One region of the Paenibacillus sp. 2TAF8 genome, then DNA from elsewhere that is predicted to be linked to it. Evidence: predicted binding sites of a transcription regulator. Region 1 holds the regulator's gene; the other holds the start of a gene.
The links. Region 1 encodes Rex, which represses fermentation and respiration genes when NADH is low (regulators of the CRP and FNR family bind a similar motif). Its sites were predicted from a motif close to TTGTGAAATATTTCACAA; they were not measured.

Region 1 (3,428 bases):
GCTCATCGGGAGATGTAATTCCCAGCTGGTTCTGTGCCGCCTGAATCGCCAATGCCTCTTCCTGACGCTGATCCTGCGTGACGTAGATATAATATTGCTGAAGTCCAAACAAGATCAGAACGAGAACGAGCAGCGATATCCAAATCCACTTCTTTTTTTTCTTCAAGAGTTGAACTTCCTTTCCCTAAAAACTGCGCATTTCAGGTTCTTCTTAACGAGCAAGCAGTTGATCAAAGGCCAACTGGGATTCCCGCAAAATGCGCTCTTCATCCAGTGTCAAACATTCACCATGTTTTACAACTTGTTTACCATCTACCCATACATGTTCCACATCTTTTGCCGAAGCCGAATAGATGGCATGGGAAATCAAATCCGTTTGAGGATAGAAGTGAGCCTGTTCAATGTTGAGCGCAATAAAATCAGCCTTTTTACCAACTTCCAATGCACCAGTATCGTTCAGGAAGATCGACTTCGCACCGTACGCTGTTCCAAGAAGCAATGCTTCCCCAGCAGGCACGGCGGTTGGGTCACCCGATACTCCTTTATGAATTAAAGCTGCCAGTCTCATTTCCTCAAACATATCCAGATTGTTGTTGCTTGCCGGTCCGTCTGTTCCAAGAGACACGGTAACACCTGCTTTTAACAGAGCAGGCACACGGGCAACACCCGATGCAAGTTTCAAATTACTTCCTGGATTATGAGAGACAGCTACATCATGACTTGCCAAGATCTCGATCTCTTCGTCGTTCAGATGCACAGCATGAGCTACGAGTGAAGGACGCGAGAAGAAGCCATGCTTCTCCAAATGCGCCACAGGACGCAGGCCGTAATCGGTCACATTCTGCTCCACTTCACGTAATGTCTCAGACATGTGCGTATGAAGTGGCAGGTTTAAATCATGTGCTACCTGTACAAGCTTCTCTATGTAATCTGGAGGGCATGTGTACGGTGCGTGCGGAGAGATTACGGTTGTGATGCGTCCATCCGCTTGTCCATTCCATTCACGCGCAAATGCAGCGGACTCTTCGAGCTTTCGCATCTGCTCTTCTTCGGAGCACAGTCCAATGACACCACGAGCCAGCGCAGCTCTAGCCCCTGACTGTTCAACCACTTTAGCCACCTGATCCATGTGGTCATACATGTCCAGGAAAGCTGTTGTTCCACCTTTTAACATCTCAAGCACCGAAAGGGATGCTCCCCAATACACGTCCTCTGACGTCATTTTCGCTTCCATTGGCCACATTTTTTCTTGCAGCCACACTTGTAGTGCCAGATCATCACCATGCCCACGAAGAAGAGACATCGCCGCATGACCATGCGTATTGATCAGACCCGGCAGGAAGAACAGTCCTTTTCCATCTACTTTGGATAGGTTCTCGTCTCCATCCGGCAACGTCTCACCAATATGCACAATCTTGTCATTCTCAATGACCATATACCCTTGAACCACAGTCCAGTTTGCACCTTCATTGACTGCGAACTTACCATTGTGGATTACCCATTTATTCGTTGTTGTCATCTTGCTCTTCTTCCTTCCCATTTTCCAAATAATAAGCCAAGCTGAGCAAATCCGTTGTAAAATCAGCATGATGAATGCGGACATGCGGAGGCGTTTTTAGAATCGTTGGTGCAAAATTCAAGATCGCTTCAATCCCTGATTCAATCAGTTGATCGGCAACGTTCTGAGCTTCTATATCCGGTACGGTAATAATGCCGATACGGATGTTATCTTTCTGTACCGCTTCCGTAAGATCTTCCATCGGTTGAACCGTCAGGGTGTTGATTTTACTGCCAATCTTTGGCCCAAAGGAATCAAAAATAGCTACAATTTTCATATTGTCCTTCAGATATGCATTGTAATTAGACAATGCGTGTCCGAGATTACCGGCTCCCACCAGAGCTACATTAATTTGCTGGTCTATTTTTAAAATGTGACGAATCTTCTCAATCAGGTAAGAGACGTCATACCCGATCCCTTTGCGACCAAAATCTCCGAAATAAGCCAAATCTTTGCGGATCTGAGCCGGATTCAGATCCAGTCGCTGCCCAAGCTCCTGTGAGGAAACCGTTGTTACCTCACGCTGAACCAACTCGTTCAAATAACGTAAATATACAGGTAAACGCCTTACTACTGCTTCTGATATTTTTTCCGATTTCATTCCTGCTCCCCCTTACCATTGCCACGATAAAATGTAATAAATATTGAAAAGATGAGCATTCTGTATACATGCAAAATCCATGCATTATTCTTCATACAGAATGCCCGTATTTTTGGGATTATAAGTTCCATATATGCGTTGCCTTTTAGAAGTCTTCCTCGAGTTTAACGTCATGTAGATGTGCAATGCAATATTATCGCCTAAAAATCATTAATTTTGCTTTTCACTTGGGCGATCAAGCCATTCTGCGATGCGTGGAACCATCTGTTCAGTGAGCATATGCTCCATTTTGGGTCCCGGCAGTGAATAGAGGAAGTACTTGCCGTAATAAGCCTCAATCACTCGTGTATCATACACAATGACGATACCGCGATCCTTCCCCGTCCGAACAAGCCGGCCAAATCCCTGTTTGAAACGGATGACTGCCTGCGGCACAGACAGCTTCATAAATGGATTTTTTTTCTGCTCTTGCAACAGCTCACTCTTCGCTTCCAGAAGCGGATGGTTAGGCGGCTGGAAAGGCAGTCTTACAATGGCAAGACAGGTCAACGCTTCACCCGGAATATCCACACCCTCCCAGAAACTGCTCGTTCCCAGTAGAACCGCTGCTTTGGCATCCTGAAAGCGTCGGGTCAGCTTTGAACGATTTCCGCTGTCAACACCCTGCCCCAGCAGCGAGATGTCATTTCCGGACAAAGCCTCTTTGAGCGGCTCGTAAACTTGTCGAAGCATTTTATAAGAAGTAAACAGCACCATCATACGTCCTTGGGTAGCTATCGCTGTTTCGGCAAGAGAATGCACCAGCATCTGTACAAAGTGTGCATCTCCTACACTGCCTTTCAGACTCGGGAAATCACGCGGTATCACTAACAATGCCTGTTCCCGATAATTGAACGGAGAAGGAAGCATTGAAGTCAGAAGCCGATTATTGTCGGCAGCTTCCTGCAGGCCCAACTGCTCAATCATGAACTGGAATGACTTATCTACCGATAGCGTAGCCGAAGTAAGTACAACGCTTTTCTTTTTATCGAAAAACATCTCTTTCAGTTGTGCACTTACATCTACCGGAACAGCATACAACTGAAGTGACTTGCTGCGGAATTGACCACTCGCCTCCATCCAGTACACCGTCTTGGCATCGTCCATACGCATGAAGAACCTTAAATTCTCCTTCATCGTGGTCAGATCTTTCAATAGTCCGGTGATATCCGTGATCAGACTGTCGGCCTGATAATCATCTTGATCTTCTTTTACTTCAAGCAGTAGTTT
Region 2 (3,428 bases), on a different contig from region 1:
CAGCGGTTGATGCGAAAGGGCACACCTTGCGGGCTAAAAATCTGCAAACCGGGGAAGAATTTGAAGATACATTTGATAAACTGATCGTAACTACGGGTTCATGGCCTGTTGTACCGAAGCTTGAAGGCATCGAGATGGATAACATTCTGCTCTGTAAAAACTACAATCACTCCAACACCATTATCGAAAAAGCGAAGGATGCGAAACGCGTGACCGTAGTCGGCGCAGGTTACATCGGTGTTGAGCTGGTGGAAGCATTCGAAATGAATGGCAAGGAAGTAACACTGATCGATAGCGTGGATCGTATTTTGAACAAGTATCTGGACTCCGAATTCACAGATGTAATCGAAGATACACTGACTGAAAGAGGCATCAAACTGGCGCTTGGTCAAACGGTGCAGAAGTTTGAGGGTGAGGATGGTAAAGTAACCAAAGTCATCACTTCCAAAGGGGAGTTTGAGACTGACTTGGTCATCCTCTGTATCGGATTCCGTCCAAATACGGAGTTGCTCAAAGGTCAAGTAGATATGCTGCCTAACGGTGCAATCATCGTGGATAAATATATGCAAACAAGCCAAGAGGATGTCTTTGCTGCAGGTGACAGCTGTGCGATTCATTACAATCCGACAGGCAAAGCGGCTTACATTCCACTGGCAACAAACGCCGTGCGGATGGGTACACTCGTAGCACGCAACCTGGTTCGTCCAACGACACCTTATATGGGAACACAGGGCACATCAGGCATCAAAATTTATGAGCAAAATATTGCGGGAACAGGTATGACCGAAATGTCTGCAAGAGAGGAAGGACTGGTTGTAGAATCAGTTATTCTGGAAGACAACTACCGACCGGAATTTATGCCAACCGCTGAGAAACTGCTGCTTAAAGTGGTCTACGAGCAAGCCACTCGCCGAATTGTTGGTGCACAGGTGATGTCACAAGTGGATCTGACGCAGTCGATCAATACGATCTCGGTTTGTATCCAGAACAACATGACGGTGGATGAGCTGGCATTTATCGACTTCTTCTTCCAACCACATTACAATAAACCGTGGAATTTCTTGAACACTGCAGGTCTGCAAGCTCTGCCTCCGGTAGAAGTTAAAGCACCAGCACTGGTGTAAGCTTGGGCAAAGCATTCACAATGAAGGCAGCTAGCAACTATAGAGAATTCGGGAGCATCATACAATAAAGACAAAGGGGAGGCTGGCGATCATATCGTCAGACTTCCTTTTTGTCGTCTCTGTCGTCCGAGCTGTCTGTCTGTATCATCTTGTTTCTTAATTTTCTTACTTCCATCTTATTTCTAAGGGTTTCGGATTTTTTGGGGGAAGGCAAGTGGGAAATTGGATCATCTTCTTGATTGACTTTGTGATTATTTACACAAAGTTTTGCGAGAGGTCGATATACAATGAATGCATGGATAGAGTTCCTTAACATACGAACGGATCGAAGACAAAGGAGAGGATGACATATGGCGACTAAAACCCCTCAAGAGGTTGCACAATATACGGCACAGGCCGGGTTGAAGAAAGCACAAAATCCGGTTTCCTCAGTACTGATTCTGGGGTTCTTGGCAGGTGCCTTCATTGCGCTTGGGTTTCTGCTCGATATTCGTGTAATTGCATCTGCACCAGCAGAGTGGGGAAGTATTGCAACATTTATCGGAGCGGCGGTGTTCCCGGTAGGTCTGATTCTGGTCCTGATTGGCGGGGGAGAACTGTTGACGGGTAACATGATGGCTGTACCGCTTGCTGCAATCACACGTAAAATCACTCCAGCCAGCATGCTGAAGAACCTGCTGCTCGTTACATTGGGCAATCTGCTCGGTGCCCTGTTCGTGGCCTTTTTCTTTGGTCATGTACTTGGGCTTACAGCCGAAGGTGTATACCTGACTAAAGTGGTTGATATGGCAGGACATAAGCTGCACGACAGCTTCCTGCAGGCTTTTATCTCAGGCATAGGTTGTAACTGGCTAGTGGCACTGGCAGTCTGGCTGTCTTATGCAGCCGATACGATGAGCGGTAAAATTCTGGGTATTTGGTTTCCAACGATGGCATTTGTGGCAATCGGATTTCAGCACGTTGTGGCTAATATGTTTCTTATTCCAGCAGCGATCTTTGAGGGACACTATTCCTGGGGGCAGTATGTCATGAATTTTATTCCGGTCTGGCTAGGTAATCTGACGGGCGGAGCTTTGTTCGTAGCGGCTGCATACTGGATGGTATATCTGCGCAAGACCGAGCAAGTAGCCACGGTAGTCAAAGAGGAAACAATGGTTCCTGCTGTAACTTCTCCTATGGAAACAGAGGGCAGAGCGATGTGGAGCAAACAGGCGTAATCCATGGCAGAGTCGACACTTAGGAGCATCGTATTTGCAAGTATAAATAGTCAGAGTGTAGGAAAGTAGTTACGGAGACTTATCAGATAACAATGCAGAAATAATGAGGTGAGATGATGCATCTTATCGCTTCACGACAAGTTTGGTCGTGGCGAGAGGAGATGGGTCATCTTTTTTTTTTGCGCAAATTAAATTCGCCATGACAAGGTTCGGGGGAACGAAACCTGAGCATGGCGAATTTCGGGAGTGGTCCATGATATGGCATGAGGAGGAAGTGGGGAAACACCAGCCTAATGCCTTGTTCTTAATTTACCCCTGGATTCAGAGAATGAATCAAAGGGATAAAAACTTTTTTTGAAAAACAAGAATAATGGATTTGCACAGAAATATGATACCCGACATCCACGAAAATTTGGCCGATTTACCCTGTTCTCTTTACGTTTTAACCCCGGACGGGATATGATATAGGGATAGCCATTGAAAGAGGGGGAGCCTAATGATGATCGATCAGGAGAATGGTGTGTTTCCAGCGGTATGCCCGCTCGATTGTCCAGACACATGTGGTCTGCTATTACATAAAGAAAACGGTAAAATTACGAAGGTCACGGGTAATCCGGATCACCCGATTACGAAGGGCGCGATCTGTAATAAAGTGCGAAATATGACGGAGCGGGTGTATCATCCCGAGCGTCTTCAATATCCGATGCGGCGTGTCGGCGCCAAAGGTGAAGGCAAGTTCGAGCGGATCAGTTGGGACGAAGCCATTCAAGAAATTACGGGGAAGTTCAAAGACTTGTCTGCAACATATGGACCGGAGAGCATTCTCCCTTATAGTTTTTACGGGAATATGGGTGTGCTCGGCGTAGACGGCATGGATCGGCGTTTCTTCAATGCACTTGGCGCAAGCGTGCTGGAGCAAACGATATGTAATGCTGCCGGTAATACGGGCTGGAAATATACGATGGGAGCTAACCACGGCACGTTGCCTGAGGATACAGAGCATGCAGATCTGATTGTGGTGTGGGGTGGGAACATCGTCAGTACCAATATGCATCAGGTTGTACTGGCGGAGAAGGCCCGTAAGAAT

Region 2: a site for Rex is predicted at 1,370-1,387, ahead of AB4Z30_RS18160 (formate/nitrite transporter family protein). Genes of this name have one in related genera too.

The regions. Positions count from the first base shown of each region.
Region 1 is NZ_JBFRFN010000001.1:247,714-251,141, reverse strand. It holds gene AB4Z30_RS01275 (DUF5590 domain-containing protein) at 1-166, opposite strand, end outside; gene AB4Z30_RS01270 (amidohydrolase) at 212-1,519, opposite strand; gene AB4Z30_RS01265 (redox-sensing transcriptional repressor Rex) at 1,503-2,159, opposite strand; gene dinG (ATP-dependent DNA helicase DinG) at 2,370-3,428, opposite strand, start outside.
Region 2 is NZ_JBFRFN010000012.1:6,061-9,488, reverse strand. It holds gene AB4Z30_RS18165 (FAD-dependent oxidoreductase) at 1-1,124, shown strand, start outside; gene AB4Z30_RS18160 (formate/nitrite transporter family protein) at 1,475-2,341, shown strand; gene AB4Z30_RS18155 (molybdopterin-containing oxidoreductase family protein) at 2,841-3,428, shown strand, end outside.